Sagittula sp. P11: one gene and its partner. The protein of the gene in region 1 binds, or shares a complex with, the protein of each later gene. Links are inferred from orthologs where the notes say so. Each region holds a gene or a part of one and is shown on either strand. Other genes may lie near its edges. The genes, in order: CDO87_RS09195 and dnaN.

Evidence for each region.
Region 2: the proteins of CDO87_RS09195 (region 1) and dnaN are in contact, whole or in part, in a solved structure (PDB 1OK7), measured with the Escherichia coli proteins. The link is inferred for Sagittula sp. P11 from one-to-one orthologs.

Annotation. Positions count from the first base shown.
Region 1 is NZ_CP021913.1:1,878,054-1,887,256, forward strand. What follows is about bases 1-2,798. They hold CDO87_RS09195 (DNA polymerase IV), read left to right. Parts: upstream 1-671; coding sequence 672-1,925; downstream 1,926-2,798. Other genes in these bases: CDO87_RS09190 (SPFH domain-containing protein), read right to left, coding at 1-576; CDO87_RS09200 (DUF3775 domain-containing protein), read right to left, coding at 1,951-2,280; CDO87_RS09205 (SDR family oxidoreductase), read right to left, coding at 2,346-2,798. Also shown: more of CDO87_RS09205, read right to left, coding at 2,799-3,077; CDO87_RS09210 (DUF3833 family protein), read right to left, coding at 3,074-3,637; CDO87_RS09215 (DUF1365 domain-containing protein), read right to left, coding at 3,637-4,410; CDO87_RS09220 (NAD(P)/FAD-dependent oxidoreductase), read right to left, coding at 4,407-5,702; CDO87_RS09225 (sigma-70 family RNA polymerase sigma factor), read left to right, coding at 5,879-6,565; CDO87_RS09230 (ChrR family anti-sigma-E factor), read left to right, coding at 6,562-7,212; lpdA (dihydrolipoyl dehydrogenase), read right to left, coding at 7,306-9,057; aceF (dihydrolipoyllysine-residue acetyltransferase), read right to left, coding at 9,063-9,203. UniProt on the Escherichia coli protein: Poorly processive, error-prone DNA polymerase involved in translesion repair and untargeted mutagenesis. Copies undamaged DNA at stalled replication forks, which arise in vivo from mismatched or misaligned primer ends.
Region 2 is NZ_CP021913.1:2,144,188-2,153,508, forward strand. What follows is about bases 1-2,916. They hold dnaN (DNA polymerase III subunit beta), read left to right. Parts: upstream 1-857; coding sequence 858-1,976; downstream 1,977-2,916. Other genes in these bases: dnaA (chromosomal replication initiator protein DnaA), read left to right, coding at 1-685; recF (DNA replication/repair protein RecF), read left to right, coding at 2,059-2,916. Outside these bases: more of recF, read left to right, coding at 2,917-3,153; gyrB (DNA topoisomerase (ATP-hydrolyzing) subunit B), read left to right, coding at 3,239-5,656; wrbA (NAD(P)H:quinone oxidoreductase), read right to left, coding at 5,743-6,336; CDO87_RS10515 (pirin family protein), read right to left, coding at 6,383-7,291; CDO87_RS10520 (hydrogen peroxide-inducible genes activator), read right to left, coding at 7,613-8,524; CDO87_RS10525 (sodium-dependent bicarbonate transport family permease), read left to right, coding at 8,622-9,321. UniProt on the Escherichia coli protein: Confers DNA tethering and processivity to DNA polymerases and other proteins. Acts as a clamp, forming a ring around DNA (a reaction catalyzed by the clamp-loading complex) which diffuses in an ATP-independent manner freely and bidirectionally along dsDNA.

The DNA of each region.
Region 1 (9,203 bases):
GCGTTCGGCGTTGAGCTGCTGGAGCATCGCGTCGCGCGTCGCCTGGTCGAGGTTCACGTCGAGGATCTCGGCCCGCGTCACCTCGATCCCCCAGTTGTCGACAGCGTCCTCCACCAGCATCTTGATCTCGGCGATCAGGCGGGCGCGGTTCGACTGTACCTCGTCCAGTTCCATCTTGCCGATCTCGGCGCGGACGATGCCCGCCACGGTGGTCGCGATGGCCGCGTCCACGTCACGGATGCGGTAGACGGTCTTTTCCGGTTCGAGGATGCGGTAGAAGACCGAGGTCTCCACCTCCACCAGGACGTTGTCCATGGTGATCGCGTCCTGCGAGGCGGTGGGCAACTGGCGTTCGAGGATCGAGATCTTGTGCCGGACCTTGTCGAGGAAGGGCACGATGAAGTTTATCCCCGGCCCGAGGACCGCGCGCAGCCGCCCGAAGCGTTCGACCACGTGTTTTTCGGACTGCGGAACGATCCGCACGCCCAGGAAAATGCAAAGCAGGATAAAGACCGCCAGCAGGAGGAACACGATGTTCCCGCCGAGGAATTCGGCGATCAGCGACTCAATGGGCATCGAAGGACCTTTCTCGGAAATAATCTTCGACTTATGTAAGCATGGCCGGAGATTTGCGCCAGATTATCCGGTGACCCGGCAAGGATAACCCGACCATGCCCGCGCTGTGCCGCGACTGCCTGACCCTCTTTGACAGCGGACCGCGCTGCCCCGCCTGCGGGCGGCCGCGCGTGATCGCCCATCCGGAGCTGGCCGAGCTGAGCATCGCGCACATGGATTGCGACGCCTTCTATGCCTCGGTCGAAAAGCGCGACAATCCGGAGCTGGCCGACAAGCCGGTGATCATCGGCGGCGGGCGGCGCGGGGTGGTGTCGACGGCCTGCTACGTGGCGCGCATCCGCGGCGTGCGTTCGGCCATGCCGATGTTCAAGGCGCTGCAGCTCTGCCCCGACGCGGTCATCATCAGGCCCCGGATGGAGGTCTATGTCGGCGTCTCGCGCCAGATCCGAGCCATGATGGAAGAGCTGACCCCGGCGATCGAGCCCTTGTCGCTGGACGAGGCCTTCATGGACCTGTCGGGCACCACGCGGCTGCACGGCGCGCCGCCCGCCGTCATGCTGGCGCGTCTGGTCAAGCGGATGCAGGCGGAGCTGGGGGTGACCGGCTCCATAGGGCTTTCGCACAACAAGTTCCTGGCCAAGATCGCCTCCGACCTCGACAAGCCGCGCGGGTTTGCCGTGATCGGCAAGGCGGAGACGCAGGCGTTTCTCAGGCCGAAATCGGTGCGCATGTTGTGGGGTGTGGGTCAGGCCGGGCAGGAGAGCCTCGACCGCGCGGGCATCCGCACCTTCGAGGACCTCTTGCGCTGGGACCGCCGCGATCTCGAGGCGCGGTTCGGCGCCATGGGCACGCGGCTGTGGCACCTTGCGCGGGGCGAGGATCACAGGCGGGTCACGCGCAACGCGCCGGTGAAGTCGATCTCGAACGAGACGACCTTCAACGAGGACACCGCCGATGCGGATATCCTCGACGGGCATCTGTGGCGGCTGTCGGAAAAGACCACGGACCGCGCCAAGGCGAAGGGCATGGCCGGCCGCACCGTCACGCTGAAGCTGCGGCGCACGAATTTCAGCATCCTCACCCGGCGGATGACCCTGCCGGACGCGACGCAGATGGCCGACCGGCTTTACCGGGCGTCCCGTGCACTGTTCGACCAGGTGAAGGAACCGGGGCCGTGGCGGCTGATCGGCGTGGGTCTGTCGGACCTCGTCCCCGAGGCCCAGGCGGATCGTGCGGGCGATCTGCTCGATCCGCAGGCCGGTGCGCGGGCAAAGGCGGAGCGTGCCGCCGACGAGATCCGCGCCCGTTTCGGCAGCGAGGCGATCCTGAAGGGCCGCGCGCTGCGCTGACGGCGTGCGGGGCGGTGTGCCCCTGTCAGGCGCCGCGCCGCATCAGGTCGTCTTCTTCCTCGGTGACGCTGTACCCCAGCGCGTCCAGCCCGGCCTCAAGGTTGTCGGCGAGGTGCGGCGTGCCGATCAGGTAGTCCGACGTGGGCGCCGTCGCCTCTGCCAGCGCGGTGCGGTAGGCCTCGTCGAATTCCTCCGGCTCGAACGAGCCGCGCCCGATCCACATGATCGCGGTCAGCGCCGCGGCTTCCTCTTCGTCCATCCGGTCGATCAGGCCGCGCAGCTCGCCCTCGCCCCGTTCGATTTCGCGCGCCATGAGAATCACGGCCGCCACTTGTCTTGTGCTGATCTGGTCCATGCGGTCATCCTTCACTGTCTGATCAGGGCGGACACTGCACCGAAAAGAGGTACGGCACCTTGATCTTAAGCAAACAGCCGGAAATAGAGCCAATCCGGCAAAAACTGGCTGCCGCGGAACAACAGGCTGAACATGCGAGGAAACGCGCGCTGGAAGCTGTTGCCGCTCATGTGGCGGAAGACGATGTCCGCCGCCTCTTCGGGCTCCATGATGAAGGGCATCCTGAAGTCGTTCTTTTCGGTCAGCTGCGTGCGGATGAAGCCCGGGTTCACAAGCTGCACGTCGACGCCGGTGCCCTTGAGGTCGGCGTAAAGCGATTCCGCCAGCGCCATGATGCCCGACTTGGTCGCGACATAGGCCGCGGCCCCCGGCAGGCCGCGATAGCCAGACAGCGACCCGGTCAGCACGATGTGCCCGGACCCGCGCGCCACGAAGCGCGGCACCACCACGCCCACCAGCCGCATCGCCCCGCCGAAGTTGACGTCGGCCATGAGATTGGCGTGCTCCGCCTCCCATTCCTTGCCGCCGAAGGGCCAGTAGACCGCCGCAAGCTGCACCACGCCGTCGAACGTCCCGATCTTCTGCGCGGCCTCTTCCAGCGCCTCGGCGTCGGTGACATCCACGGGGACCACCTCGGCCTTGCCGGGCAGCTTGTCGGCCAGCGCGCGCAGCTTGTCCTCCGACCGGGCCGAGAGGATCAGTTCGGCGCCCGCCTCGCTCAGCCTGTGGGCCAGTGCGGCGCCCAGTCCTTCGCTTGCGCCCACGATCCAGTAGCGCTTTCCGTTCCAGTCTCTCACACAACCTCCTTGCGGCGCATGACCGCCACGAGTTCAGCAACCTTCAGACCCAACTTCCGAAACTGCGAGCGGTTCACGATGGTCCCGTCGGGGGTGAGATACATCCAGTCCGTGGCGTTCAGCACGATGCCGCCCTTGTCCTCCGGCAGGCGCAGCCGGTAGCGCATCTGCACGGACGGGCCGCTCTGCCGGCCGCTGCCCTCGCCCACCACGTCCGCTGCCGTGGCGCGGATGCGGCCGTCGTTGCCGAGCGTGAGGTGCCAGGCGCGCTCTTCCTCCACGCCGGAGGCATAGAGGTAGCGTTCGTGCAGGACGCAGGTGTTGCCCTCCCACGTGGCGACGAAATCGCCCCTGAAGCGGGATGTGACGCGGCCGGTGGGTCCGTAGATCACGCCCTCCGCTTCCAGCGCGCCGTTCAGATGGCGGCGGATGTCCATCGCTTCGCCGGGGGCATCGGCATAGTCGGCGGGGCGCTGTGCGGAGAAGCCCGCCAGCCGGTCGCGCAGCCAGACGAGGGCCAGCGCCACGAACGCGCCGGTCAGGAGCCAGACGGCCGTCATCATGCGGCTTTCCTTTCGTGATGCGGGCCGGAGACCTCGGGCTTCGGCGGTTCGGGGCGGTTGCGGTAGCGCGCGCCCTTCCACCACAGCTTCAGCGCCTGCCAGTGGATCAGCGCCAGCACACGGCGCGACCCGAACGGACGGCGCAGCAGGGTCCAGAGCAGGTGCCCGCTGGTCAGCGGCCGGCGCGGGCCGACCAGCGTGGCGATCAGGCCGCCGCCGTCGTGGTCGAGGTCGATCCAGATGCCGATCCGCTTGGCCGTGATGTCGAAGCGGAAGGTGTAGCCCCCGGCAATCGGCTGGAACGGCGAGACGTGGAAGACCTTCTCTGCCGCCAGTTCGTCGCCCGGCCCGATGGGCGCGCCGTCCGGCTTGTGGCAGAGGTAGGAATGCCGGTCGCCGAAGGTGTTGCTGACCTCGGCGATCACCGCCTTCAGCGCGTCGCCGTCATAGGCCAGCCAGAAGGACACCGGGTTGAACACGTGGCCAAGGATGCGCGGCTGGGTCAGCAGCATCAGCGGCCCCTTCGCCGCGATGCCGTAACGGTCCAGTACCTCGCGCGCCCAAGGGGCACCGCGCCCGTGCTTCGGCGGGCCGCCGTGGTCGCTGTCCTGAACGGAGGCGACGTTGCGCCGGTTGCGGGAAAACAGCCGCGGGCCCTTCACCTTCGCCTCCGCATCGAAGAGCACGTAGTCGACGGAATAGCGGAAGGCGTTTTCCAGCGCCCCCTTCCGCCCGTGCCACGTATGGGCCTGGATGAGGTCGACGGTCATGCCACCGCCCCGAGCCGGTTGCCCGCGCGGATCGCCTCTGCCACGTCGGCGGCGCTGGCCAGACCGTCCTCGTGGAAACCGTTGCGCATCCATGCGCCGCAGAACCACGTGTTCTGCGCACCGTTGAAGCGGGCGACCTGAGCCTGCGCCTGCAACATGCCCTCGTCGTAGACCGGGTGCCGCAGGATGACCTCGTCGTAGATCAGGTCCTCGCGGATCGGGCGGGTGCTGTTGAGGGTGACGAACATCGGGTCCTCTTCCGGGATCGGCTGGAGGCGGTTCATCCAGTAGGTGAGGTCGATGGTCTCCACCGTCTTGTCGGCGGCTTCGGTGTAGTTCCACGACGACCACGCGGCGCGGCGCTTGGGCATCAAAGTCTCGTCGGCGTGCAGGACGACGCGGTTCGGCTGGTAGGCGACCTTCGACAGGGCGGCGCGTTCCTCGACGCTCGGGTCTTCGAGCAGGCGCAGGGAGGTGTCGCCATGGGTGGCCATCACCACCTCGTCGAAGGTGTCCCAGTCGGCGCCGGGCACCTTGATCCGCACCTTGCCGCCCGCGCGCCGCACCGCCTGCACCGGCGTGTCGGGGCGGAGCGTCGCACCGCGCGCCACAAGCGCCGCGGTCAGCCGCCGCACGTATTCCACCGATCCGCCCTGCACCGTCCACCACTGGTGCTGGCCGGTGGCGCTGAGCAGCGCGTGGTTCTGGAAGAAGGTGACAAGCGCGTGGGCGGGGAAATCCATGATCTTCTCGGTCGGGGTCGACCAGATCGCGCCGGACAGCGGCAAGAGGTAGTAGTCGCGGAACCACACCCCGGTGCCCAGCACGTCGAGGAACTGGCCCAGCGTCAGGCTGCGGTCGCGGGCGACCTCGACCGCGCGGGCGTTGAACCGCATCACGTCGCGCAGCATCCCCCAGAACTTCGGGTTCCCCAGGTTGCGCTTCTGGGCGAAGATCGCCTTCAGGTTCCGCAGCCCGTATTCCATGCGCCCGCCGCCGAGCGAGGCGGAAAAGCTCATGTCCGAAGGGGTCACCGGCACGTCCAGGTCGTCGAAGAGGCGCGTCAGAAGGGGGTAGTTGGCATAGTTGAACACGATGAAGCCGGTGTCGACCGGCTGGTCGCCCCGCTTGCCCGCCATCCGGGTCCGGGCGTGCCCGCCAAGGCGCGGCTCTGCCTCGAACACGGTGACATGCGCGTCCTCCGCCAGCATGTACGCCGCGCCGAGGCCGGAGATGCCGCCTCCGATGACGGCGATGCGGCGTGGCGCGAGCGGGCTGTTTTCGAACGGCATGGGCAGGTCCTTCTTGATGACTGGCCTGTTGTCTACGCAACAGCCCTCTGGACGGATGACTTTAAGCCGTGACTTGCAAGGAAAAACTGACGCCGCCCGCGTGGCGCGGCCTGCGCCGCAAGCTCCGCACGCGGTGATGAAAAAAATGTGATCCGGGTGGCGCACACCTCCGTAAGATGGGCATGTTCACCGCAACCGACACCGCCGACCCTTGCGACTCCCTGCCCCCTGCCATCCCGGCGGGCGGCGGGCGATCAAGGGTGAGACGACCGAAGAGGACCGCCGTGAACAGACAGTCCGACAGCGAACGCGAAGAGGAGCAGGCCACCTGGGCCGCGCTTCTGATCCGCATTCGCGACCATCGGGACGAAGCCGCCTTTGCCGCGCTGTTCGCGCATTTCGCGCCGCGGCTGAAGGGCTTCCTGATCCGCAGCGGCGCCGACGCCGCGCAGGCGGAGGAATGCGTGCAGGAGGTGATGACGACGCTCTGGCAGAAGGCCGCGCAGTTCGACCCCGACCGCGCCTCTGCCGCGACGTGGCTGTTCACCATCGCGCGGAACAAGCGCATCGACCTGCTGCGCCGCGCCCGCCGCCCGGAACCGGAGGACCTGCCCTGGGGGCCGGAACCGGACCCCGACCAGGCGGAGATGCTGGGGCTTCAACAGGAGACGGAGGCCCTGGGTGCCGCCGTGGCCGCGCTGCCGCCGAAACAGCGCGACCTGATCCACAAGGCCTATTTCGGCGAGATGACACACAGCGAGATCGCCGCCGAGACCGGCCTTCCGCTGGGCACGATAAAATCACGTATTCGGCTCGCGCTGGACCGCCTGCGCCATGCCATGGACGGAAAGAACGAGAGATGACGGAGATCACGCACCACCTGACCGAGAGCCTCGTGATGGGCTATGCCGCGGGCACCCTGCCCGAGGCGGTGAACCTGATTGTCGCCGCGCATGTGTCGATGTGCGACACCTGCCGTGCCGCCGTGGAGGCGCATGAGGCAGTCGGCGGCGCGCTGCTGGACGACACCGACGCCGTGGCGATGGACGACGGCGCGCTGGACCGCGCGCTGGCCGCCGTGCGCGGCGCCGCTCCCGAGGAGCGCCCGATCCACATGCCGAAGACCGACCCGGTCGTTCCGGCCCCGCTGGTCGACTACATCGGCGGCGGGCTGGAGGACGTGCGCTGGCGTCCGCTGGGCATGGGCGTGAAGCAGGCGATCCTGCCCACCGCTCCGGGCGCCACCGCACGGCTGCTGTATATCCCGGCGGGCACCGCCGTGCCGGACCACGGCCACAACGGGCTGGAGCTGACGCTGGTCCTGCAGGGCGCGTTTTCAGACGAGGACGGCCGCTATGCCCGCGGCGACGTGGAGGTCGCCGACGGCGACACCCAGCACATGCCCGTGGCCGACATCTCGGGCGACTGCATCTGCCTTGCCGTGACCGACGCGCCGCTGAAATTCCGCAGCTTCCTCCCGCGTCTGCTGCAGCCCTTGTTCCGTATCTAGTGACAGGGTTCGACGAAGAAGGGGCGCGCCGGTGATCGGCGCGCCCCGCTTCGTTCGGAAGGAGGGTGGCGCAAAGCCCCACCCTACAGGATCTCAGTGCTTCTTCTTCCGGGGCGGCATGAGGTCCGTGATGGTGCCCTCGAACATCTCCGCCGCGAAGTTCACCGTCTCCGACAGGGTCGGATGCGGGTGGATCGTGTGGCCCAGGTCGACCGCATCGGCGCCCATCTCGATGGCCAGCGCCACTTCGGCGATCAGGTCGCCCGCGCTGGGGCCGACGATGCAGCCGCCGACGACGCGCTGATCCTCCGGATCGAAGAGCAGCTTGGTCATGCCCTCGCTCCGGCCCAGCGACAGGGACCGCCCCGAGGCCGCCCATGGGAACACGCCCTTCTCGACCTTGATGCCCTGCTCCTTGGCCTGCGTTTCCGTCAGGCCGACCCATGCGACCTCCGGATCGGTATAGGCCACCGACGGGATCACCAAGGCGTCGAAGTGGCGCTTCTCTCCGGCGCAGACCTCTGCCGCGACCTTGCCTTCGTGCACCGCCTTGTGCGCCAGCATCGGCTGGCCCACCACGTCGCCGATGGCGAAGATATGCGACACGCCGGTGCGCTGCTGGCTGTCCACGGCGATGAAGCCGCGGTCGTCCACCGCCACGCCCGCCTTGTCGGCGTCGATCTTCTTGCCGTTCGGACGGCGGCCCACCGACACCAGGACCTTGTCGAAGGTGTCGGAGAAGGACTCGCCCTTCTCGTCCTCGAAGGTGACGTGCAGGCCGTCGTCCTTCGCCTCGACCCCGGTGACCTTGGTCTTGAGGAAGATGTTCTCGTACCGGCCCTTGATGCGCTGCATCAGCGGCTTGACCACGTCCTTGTCGGCGCCCGGGATGATCTGGTCCATCAGTTCGACGACCGTGATCTTCGACCCCAGCGCGTCGTAGACGCAGGCCATCTCCAGCCCGATGATCCCGCCGCCCAGCACCAGCATCCGCTTCGGGATGTCGGCCAGTTCCAGCGCGCCGGTGGAGTCGATCACCCGCGGATCGTCATGCGGGATGAAGGGCAGCGCCACAGGTTCCGATCCGGCGGCGATGATGCACTGGTCGAAGCTGACCGAGGTGCCCTCGACGTCGATCATGTTCGGCCCGGTGAACTTGCCGAAGCCCTTCACCACCTTGACCTTGCGCTGCTTGGCCAGCCCGTCGAGGCCGCCGGTCAGCTTGCCGACCACCTCGTTCTTGAAGCCGCGCAGCGCGTCGAGGTCGATCTCCGGCTTGCCGAACTTGAGCCCGTGGTGCGCGGTCTCCTCCGCCTCCGTGATGACCTTGGCCATGTGCAGAAGCGCCTTCGAGGGGATGCAGCCGACGTTGAGGCAGACGCCGCCTAGGCTGTCGTACTTCTCGATCAGCACCACCGACTTGCCGAGGTCCGCCGCACGGAACGCAGCCGTGTAGCCGCCGGGGCCGGAGCCCAGAACGACCACCTCGGCGTGGACATCGCCGGGGCCTGTGGCGGTGCCGCTGGCCTCGACGGCCTTCGGCGCCTCCTTGGCGGGGGCCTTCTCCTCGGACTTGCCTTCGCTGTCGCCGGACTCCGGGCCGCCGGAGCCGCCCGACGCGCCTTCGAGCACGACGATCACGTCGCCCTCGGACACGCGGTCGCCTTCCTTCACCTTGATTTCCTTGACCTTGCCGGCGCCCGAAGAGGGCACCTCCATGGTCGCCTTGTCGGATTCCAGTTCGATCAGGGCGTCCTCTTCCGCCACGGTGTCGCCCACCGAGACGAGGACCGTGACCACGGGAACGTCCTTGAAATCGCCGATATCGGGTACCTTGATGTCCATGTCGCTCACCACATCAGCTTGCGCATGTCGCCGAGCAGCGTCTTGAGCGTCACGCAGAAGCGTGCGGCAAGCGCGCCGTCGATGGCACGGTGGTCATAGGACAGCGACAGCGGCTGCATGAGGCGCGGGACGAACTGTTCGCCGTC
Region 2 (9,321 bases), 270 kb from region 1 along the record:
CACGCAGGAAGAGTTCTTCCACACGTTCAATGCGCTCGTGGACCAGAACAAGCAGATCATCATTTCCGCCGACCGTGCCCCGGACGAGATCAAGGACCTGGAAAACCGCATCCGTTCGCGGCTTCAGTCCGGCCTCGTCGTCGACCTGCATCCGACCGATTACGAACTCCGCCTCGGCATCCTGCAGTCGAAGGTCGAGGTCTATCGCGGCATGCACCCGGGCCTGCAGATCGACGATGGCGTGCTTGAATTCCTCGCGCATCGTATCTCGACGAACGTGCGCGTGCTCGAAGGGGCGCTGACCCGTCTGTTCGCCTTCGCCTCGCTGGTCGGCAAACCGATCAACATGGATCTCGTGCAGGACAGTCTTGCCGACGTGCTGCGCGCGTCGGAGCGCAAGATCTCCATCGACGAGATCCAGCGCAAGGTGGCCGAGCACTACAACATCCGCCTGTCGGACATGATCGGGCCGAAGCGGGTCCGCAACTTTGCCCGTCCGCGGCAGGTGGCCATGTACCTGTGCAAGCAGCTCACATCGCGGTCCCTTCCGGAGATCGGCCGCCGCTTTGGCGGGCGCGACCACACCACCGTCATGCACGGCGTGCGGCGCATCGAAGAGCTGCGCCAGCAGGACGGCCAGATCGACGAAGATGTGGAGATGCTGCGCCGCGCTCTGGAGGCCTGAAAAGGCGCATCCTGAGTCTGCCTCACAACACTTGGAGCCGTGGCACGCCGTTTCGGGGCGGCGCGCCTTGACGCTTCCGGAAATCCAACAGACAAATGGCGAAAACCGGCTTGGAGCGGGGTCCGCTCCGCGCTAACGTGCGCGTCCGGACTGGCGGAGAGGGTGTAGTGCGATGAAGATCAGCATGGAACGGGCGGCGCTTCTGCGCGCGGTCGCGCAGGCGCAATCGGTCGTGGAGCGGCGCAATACCATTCCGATATTGGCCAACGTCCTTATCGAGGCGGAAGGCGAGACGGTCACGTTCCGCGCCACCGACCTCGATATCGAGGTTCTCGACAAGGCCGTGGCCCAGGTCGAGAAGCCGGGCGGCACCACGGTGTCCGCCGTCACCCTGCACGAGATCGTTCGCAAGTTGCCGGACGGATCGCTTGTTGCCCTTGCCGAGGAACCGGGCACCGGGCGGCTGACAGTGTCTGCGGGCCGTTCGAACTTCAGCCTCGCGACGCTGCCGAAAGAAGACTTCCCGGTCATGGCATCGTCCGAATACGGCTCGAACTTCACCGCCAAGGCCGAAGTCCTCCGCCGCCTGTTCGACAAGTCCAAGTTCGCAATCTCGACCGAGGAAACACGGTATTACCTGAACGGCGTCTACATGCATGTGGCCGACGGCGATGGCGGTCCGGCCCTGCGCTGCGTCGCGACCGACGGCCACCGGCTGGCCCGCATCGACGCGCCGCTGCCCGACGGCGCCGCGGACATGCCCGGCGTGATCGTCCCCCGCAAGACCGTGGGTGAAATGCGCAAGCTTCTCGACGAGGACGGCATGGATATCGCCGTTTCCGTCTCCGAAACCAAGGTCCGGTTCGCGACACCCGACATCACGCTGACCTCGAAGGTCATCGACGGCACCTTCCCCGACTACACACGCGTCATCCCGCAGGGCAACACACGCAAGCTGGAAGTCGACGCCTCCGAGTTCGCCAAGGCGGTCGACCGTGTGGCTACCGTGTCGTCGGAACGGTCGCGCGCTGTGAAGCTGCAGCTTGACGAGGACCGGCTCATCCTGTCGGTCAACGCCCCCGACAGCGGCGCGGCAGAGGAAGAACTGGCGGTTGCCTACGGCGACGAGCGGCTGGAGATCGGCTTCAACGCGAAATACCTGCTGGAAATCGCCAGCCAGGTGGACCGGGAGAACGCGGTATTCATGTTCAACTCGTCCGGCGATCCGACCCTGATGCGGGAAGGCAACGACACCAGCGCGGTCTACGTGGTAATGCCGATGCGCGTGTGACCGGGAGAGCGCCGATTTTTCAGCGAAGAATCGCGGCCTCGGGCAGACATACCCCTTCGAACCACCAGCCAGGGGCGCAACCGTGCACCTGTCGCACCTGAGCCTGTCGCATTTCCGCTCGCACAAGCGGGTGGTCATCGACGTCGATCACCGTCCGGTGGCGATCTGGGGTCCGAACGGGTCGGGCAAGACCAACCTGATCGAAGCCGTGTCCCTGTTCTCGCCGGGGCGGGGTCTGCGGCGGGCGTCGGCGCAGGACATGGCCCGGCGACCGGAATCCCTTGGCTGGAAGATCACCGGGACGCTGGAAAATCCGCAAGGTACGCACGAAATCGCGTTTACGTCCGAAGGCGGCGCGGCGCGCAATGTGCGTATAGACGACAAGCAGGCCAGCCAGGTTGCCCTTGGACGGATCGCCCGCGCGGTTTGGCTCATCCCCGCCATGGACCGGCTGTGGATCGAAGGGGCGGAGGGGCGGCGGCGGTTCCTCGACCGGATCGCCCTGTCGTTTTTCCCCGATCACGCGCAGGCGGCGCTCGACTACGACAAGGCGATGCGGGAACGTAACAGGCTCCTGAAGGACATGGTTCGGGACCCGCACTGGTACACGGCCCTTGAACGCCAGATGGCAGAGGCAGGGGCAGCATTGCACGTCAACCGGCTGGCCGCGCTCGACCGGATCGCAGAGGCGCAGGACGGCGCCGAGACGCGCTTCCCGGCCGCGACGCTGGACCTCGTGCATGGCGACGGCGAGATGCCCGGCTCTGCCGCCGATCTTCGCGTCGCGCTGGAGGAAAGCCGCAGGCGGGATCTGGCGGCGGGGCGGACGCTTGTGGGTCCCCACCGCGCCGACCTGATCGGCACCTTCGCGGCCAAGGGGGTGCCTGCCGCCGACTGCTCGACCGGTGAACAGAAAGCGCTGCTGATCTCGCTGATCCTGTCGAACGCCCGGGCGCTTGCGGCGGACGAAGGGCACCCGCCGATCCTGCTGCTGGACGAGGTCGCCGCGCACCTCGACGCCGGACGCCGCGCCGCCCTTTTCGACGAGATAAGCGCTTTGGGCGCACAGGCCTGGATGACCGGGACGGGACCGGAACTTTTCGCCGAACTGGGCGACCGGGCGCAGGCGCTGGAGGTCTCTGAAGGGCCCTCCGGATCCGTAGTTTCAAAACCCTGAACTTTATACCAAATCTTGTGTCTGAGACGTGACATTCCCCGGCCCGGAGTCTATAAATCGGGGCAAAATAACAAGGGAAATGGGCATGTCCGACCAGCCGAGCGAAGCATACGAATACGGCGCCGATTCCATCAAGGTTCTCAAGGGCTTGGAAGCGGTCCGCAAGCGTCCCGGCATGTACATCGGCGACACGGACGACGGTTCGGGTCTGCACCACATGGTCTACGAGGTCGTGGACAACGGCATCGACGAGGCTCTGGCCAAACACGCTGACTACGTTCACGTGAAGATCCACGCGGATTCCAGCGTATCGGTGCGCGACAACGGACGCGGCATTCCCACCGACATCCACACCGAAGAGGGGGTCTCGGCCGCGGAGGTCATCATGACCCAGCTGCACGCCGGCGGTAAGTTCGACCAGAATTCCTACAAGGTCTCCGGCGGTCTGCACGGCGTGGGCGTGTCGGTGGTGAACGCGCTCTCCGTCTGGCTCGAGCTGCGCATCTGGCGCAATGGCAAGGAGCACTACGCCAAGTTCGAGCACGGCGAGACCACGGAACACCTTCGCGTCGTCGGCGATGCCGAGGGCGAGCAGGGCACAGAGGTGCGCTTTCTCGCGTCCACGGGCACCTTCTCCAACCTCGACTACGATTTCCACACGCTGGAAAAGCGCCTGCGCGAACTGGCCTTCCTGAACTCCGGCGTGCGGATCATTCTCGAAGACGACCGCCCGGCCGAACCGCTGCATATCGAGCTGCACTACGAGGGCGGGGTACGTGAATTCGTCAAATACCTCGACCGCTCGAAGCAGGCCGTCATGCCGGAGCCGATCTACATGGAAGGCGAAAGGGACGGCATCGGTGTCGAGGTCGCGATGTGGTGGAACGACAGCTATCACGAGAACGTCCTGCCCTTCACCAACAACATCCCGCAGCGAGACGGCGGCACCCACCTTGCGGGCTTCCGTGGTGCGCTGACCCGCCAGTTGCAGAAGTATGCGCAGGAAAGCGGGATCGCGAAGCGGGAGAAGATCAACTTCACCGGCGACGACGCCCGTGAAGGTCTGACGGCAGTCCTGTCCGTGAAAGTGCCCGATCCGAAATTCTCCAGCCAGACCAAGGACAAGCTGGTCTCGTCCGAGGTCCGCCCGGCGGTGGAATCTCTGATGAACGAGAAGCTGGGCGAATGGTTCGAGGAAAACCCAACCGAGGCCAAGCAGATCACCGGCAAGATCATCGAGGCCGCCATGGCCCGAGAAGCCGCCCGCAAGGCGCGCGAACTGACCCGCCGCAAGACCGCGATGGACGTGTCGTTCAACGCCGCCAAGCTGAAGGACTGTTCCGAAAAGGACGCCTCGAAGACCGAACTGTTTCTGGTCGAGGGTGACTCCGCCGGCGGCTCTGCCCAGACCGGACGTGACCGCCGGACGCAGGCCATCCTTCCCCTGCGCGGCAAGATCCTGAACGTGGAGCGGGCCCGCTTCGACCGGATGCTGGGCAGCCAGGAAATCGGCAACCTCGTGATGGCGCTCGGGACCGGCATCGGCCGGGACGAGTTCAACATCTCGAAACTGCGCTATCACAAGATCATCATCATGACCGACGCGGACGTGGACGGTGCGCACATCCGGACGCTTCTGCTGACGTTCTTCTACCGCCAGATGCCCGAACTGATCGAGGGCGGCTATCTCTACATCGCGCAGCCGCCGCTCTACAAAGTCGCGCGCGGCAAGTCGGAGGTCTACCTGAAGGACCAGACCGCGCTTGAGGACTACCTGATCCAGCAGGGCATCGAGAACGCGCAGCTCTTGCAGGGCAATGGCGAGGTAATCGGCGGCCAGGATCTCGTGCGTGTGGTGGAGGAGGCGCGTCAGCTCAAGCGTGTCCTCGACGCCTTCCCGACGCACTACCCGCGCCACATCCTCGAACAGGCCGCCATTGCCGGGGCCTTTGTGCCCGGTGCCGTGGATTCGGACCTGCAGGGCGTCGCCGACAAGGTCGCCGCACGTCTCGACCTCGTGGCCCTGGAATACGAGCGTGGCTGGATCGGTCGCATCACGCAGGACAAGGGCGTCCGCCTTGCCCGTATCCTGCGCGGTGTCGAAGAGGTGCGGACGCTGGACGGCCCGATGCTCCGCTCCGGAGAGGCACGCCGGACCGGCACCCTGACCGAGAGCCTTCAGGCGGTCTACGGCAGCCCCGCGACGCTCGAGCGCAAGGACCGCAGACAGCTGATCCACGGTCCGCTCGAACTGCTCAAGGCGATCCTGGAAGAAGGCGAAAAAGGCCTGTCGCTGCAGCGGTACAAGGGGCTGGGTGAAATGAACCCGGACCAGCTTTGGGAAACCACGCTGGACCCGAACGCCCGGACGCTGCTGAAGGTGACCATCGACGACATGACCGAAGCCGACGACCTGTTCACCAAGCTGATGGGCGACGTGGTGGAACCGCGCCGCGACTTCATCCAGCAGAACGCCCTGTCGGTAGAGAATCTGGACTTCTGAAAAAGAAAAGGGGCGCGCATGGCATTGCGCACCCCTCGCAAGATGTGGAGGTCGCGCAAGGGTTTGCGCGACCTTTCTTTTTTTCGTCAGCCGACCAGTTTGGCCGTCATCTCCACAAGCCGTTTTGCCTGATGGGCAAGGGCAGCCTTGCCGGCGTCGTCGAAACCGTCCGGCTTGGTCGAGAAACCGTAGGGGTTGCCGCCGGCACCAAAGATCGACTCGTCGGTGTAGCCCGGTGCAACGATGATCGCGCCCCAGTGCATCGCGGTGGTGTAGAGGCTCAGGAGGGTCGTCTCCTGCCCGCCATGCGGGTTCTGGGCGCTTGTCGTGGCGGTGAAGGTCTTGTTGGCCAGCTTGCCAGATCCCCACAGCCCGCCGAGCGTGTCGATGAACGCGCGCATCTGGCTTGCGACCACGCCGAAGCGCGTCGGGGCCGAGAAGAAGTAGCCGTCCGCCCACTCCATGTCATCCGCCGTGACCTCCGGGATGTCCTTCATCTTTTCGAGTTGCGCCTTCCAGGCGTCCTGCCCCTCGACGACCTCTTTGGGGGCGGTTTCCGGGATGCGGCGCAGGCGCACTTCGGCACCGGCTGCCTCGGCTGCCTCTGCTGCCGCGAGTGCGACGGAATGGTTGGTGCCGTAGGTCGAATAGAAAACGATTGCGATCTTGGGTTGTGCCATGTTGATCTCCTTCCTTTGAGTTGGACTTAGGCGGTTGCCGGCGCGGTCAAGCGTTCCTGATGAACGTGCCGTTGTTCAGTTCCTTGAAAGCCTGCCGCAATTCATCCTGCGTGTTCATGACGATGGGGCCGTGCCAGGCGACGGGTTCCTGGATCGGGCGCCCGGTCATCAGCAGGAAGCGGATGCCTTCGTCGCCCGCCTGAACGGTGATCTCGTCGCCCGAGCCGAACCGGACCAGCGTGCGGTTTCCGGTCATGTCGCGGATGTTGAGTTCCTGCCCGCGGTACTCCTTCTCGACCTTGATGCCCACCGGATCGCTGGCGTCGCGGAAGGTCCCGGAGCCGGCGAACACATAAGCCAGCGCGTTTGACCGGGTATCGACCGGCAGAACCTTGCGGCGGCCTGCGGGGATCGACACGTCGAGCAGCATGGGGTTGGCCGCGATGCCGTCGACCGGGCCGGTCTTGCCCCAGAACGAGCCGATGATGACCTTGACCGTCGTGCCGTCGTCATCTCCCTCGATGGGGATGTCGCTGCCGGTGATGTCCTGATAGCGCGGCGCAGTCAACTTCAGCGAAGACGGCAGGTTTGCCCAAAGCTGGAACCCGTGCATCTGGCCCTTGGCATTGCCGAAAGGCATTTCCTGATGCACGATCCCGGACCCGGCGGTCATCCACTGGACGCTGCCGGCGCCGAGGCGGCCCTTGTTGCCAAGCGAATCCGAATGCTCGACCTCGCCGTCGAGCACGTAGGTGATGGTTTCGATGCCGCGATGCGGGTGCCAGGGAAATCCCTTCGAATAGAGCCGCGGATCGTCGTTGCGGAAGTCGTCCATCATCAGGAACGGGTCTGTCAGCGACGGATCACCGAAGCCGAAGACACGATGCAGATGGACGCCGGCGCCTTCGATGGCGGGCTGCGCTTTGGTGGTGGCCGAGACAGGTCTAAAGGTCATGGGACGCTCCGTTTGTCATTGCACTCAATGTGGGACCTTCGCGATGAATTGGAATTGGTGAAGAACCCGTACCGTCTGTGCGCAGGCGCGCAGAAACCGGTGATTTTGTGTGGGGAATGGGGCGCGTCTTTTGGGTGCCGCCAAGCACGGGACAGCGCATTTGAGAGGAACTCGCGCGCCGCAAACCCAATTTTTAGGGGTCAATCAGGTCTTTGCCTGTACGTGGCGGTCAAACCTGGGGTCAGAGAACCGGCGCCGTTGCGATGTGCGTAAATAGGAGGCTCACTGCGAAGATGGCCTCGCCTGGGCCCCCGCCCCGCCTCAGCCGCGCGCCACCGCCAGGTCAAGCGTCTCGGCCGCGCCGCGCAGGATGCCCGCCATGTGGTCGGCCAGACCCTCGGACCGATCCACCGGCACCAGCAGGCTGATCGTGCGGTCCGCATCCGGCATCTCCAGTGGCATGACCCGGACTTCGCTCCGGTGGATGCCCTGCCGCCGGGCGAAGAGGTCCGGAAGGATGCCGATGCCTGCGCCGGTGGCAGCCATCAGCACGATGGAATCGAGGCTCGTCCCCTCGTAGTCGTCCGAGACCGTCGCCCCGCTGGCGCCCGCGATGCCATAGACGATCCGCGCCAGCCTGTGGCCGGTGTCCAGCGTCAGAAGCCGCTGGCCGGCAAGGTCCGCCGCCCCGATCCGGCTGCGCCCGGCCAGCGGATGATCCTGCGCGACAGCGACCCACAGCGGTTCGACGAAAAGCGGCCGCTGGAAGGTGTTGGGGTGATCCTCGGGCGTGGAAATGACCGCATCGAACCGGCCATTTCGCAGCCCCTCATCAAGGCTGAGGGTGTTTTCCTCGCGCACGATCACGCGCAGTTCGGGTTCGTCTTCGTGCAGCGCCTTCATCGCCTGAGGCAACAGGTAGGGCCCGATGGAGGGCAGCACGCCCAGCCGGAGCCGCCCTCCGAAGGGCAGGTCCGACAGCATCGTGCTGCGCAGGGCCTCGACCTCCGACAGGATGCGGCGGGCACGGGTCACGAACTCCAGCCCCCGGGCCGTTGTCCGCGCCCCGGCGCGCCCGCGGTCGAACAGCCGGACGCCCATGTCGGTTTCGACCGCCGCAACCTGGTTGGACAGGCTTGGCTGGCTGACATGCAGCTTTTCGGCGGCCAGCCCGAAACTGCCAAGCTGGTGCACGGCGACGATGTATTCCATCTGGCGCAGGGTCGGCCGCATTCATAGCTCCAAGCTATTCAACTGCTCATCCATTTGTATTTAAGCTATGCCAGAAATCCGGGCAACAGGGCTGAAACCCTTCCCGGAGTTTCGACCGATGCAGATATTCGACAGCCTCGTCGGCAACCTGATGGTGCCGACAATCCTTTTCTTCGTCCTTGGGCTCGTGGCCGCCGTGGTCCGCAGCGATCTGTCCATCCCCGAAGGCGCGGCCAAGTTCATGTCCATCTACCTCCTGCTGGCCATCGGATTCAAAGGCGGTCACAGCCTTGCGGACAATGGCCTGAACACCGAGGTCTTCGCTGCACTTTGCGCAGGGCTGCTGCTGTCCTTCGCGATTCCGTTCATCGCCTACGGCCTGCTGCGCAGCATGACGCGGCTGAATGCGTTGAACGCCGCCGCCGTGGCCGGGCACTACGGGTCGATCTCCATCGTGACCTTTGTCGCGGCCTCCAGCCTGCTTCAACTCACCGGCGTCGCGTCCGATGGCTTCATGGTTGCCGTCGCTGCCACGATGGAAGTGCCCGCGATCCTCTCGGCGCTCTGGATCGCGCACCGTTTCGGGCAGCAGGGGTCCTCCGGCAGCGTGCCGATGCGCGACCTCTTCGCCAATGGGTCCATCGTGTTGCTTGCCGGGGCGTTCCTGATCGGCACGCTGACACAGGACCAGGGGATGGAGATGATCGCCCCCTTCGTCGTCACCCCCTTCACTGGCATCCTATGCCTCTTCCTTCTGGACATGGGCCTGACGGCGGGACGCAGCCTGTTGCTGAACCGGCATCTGCTGAGTGCGGGGC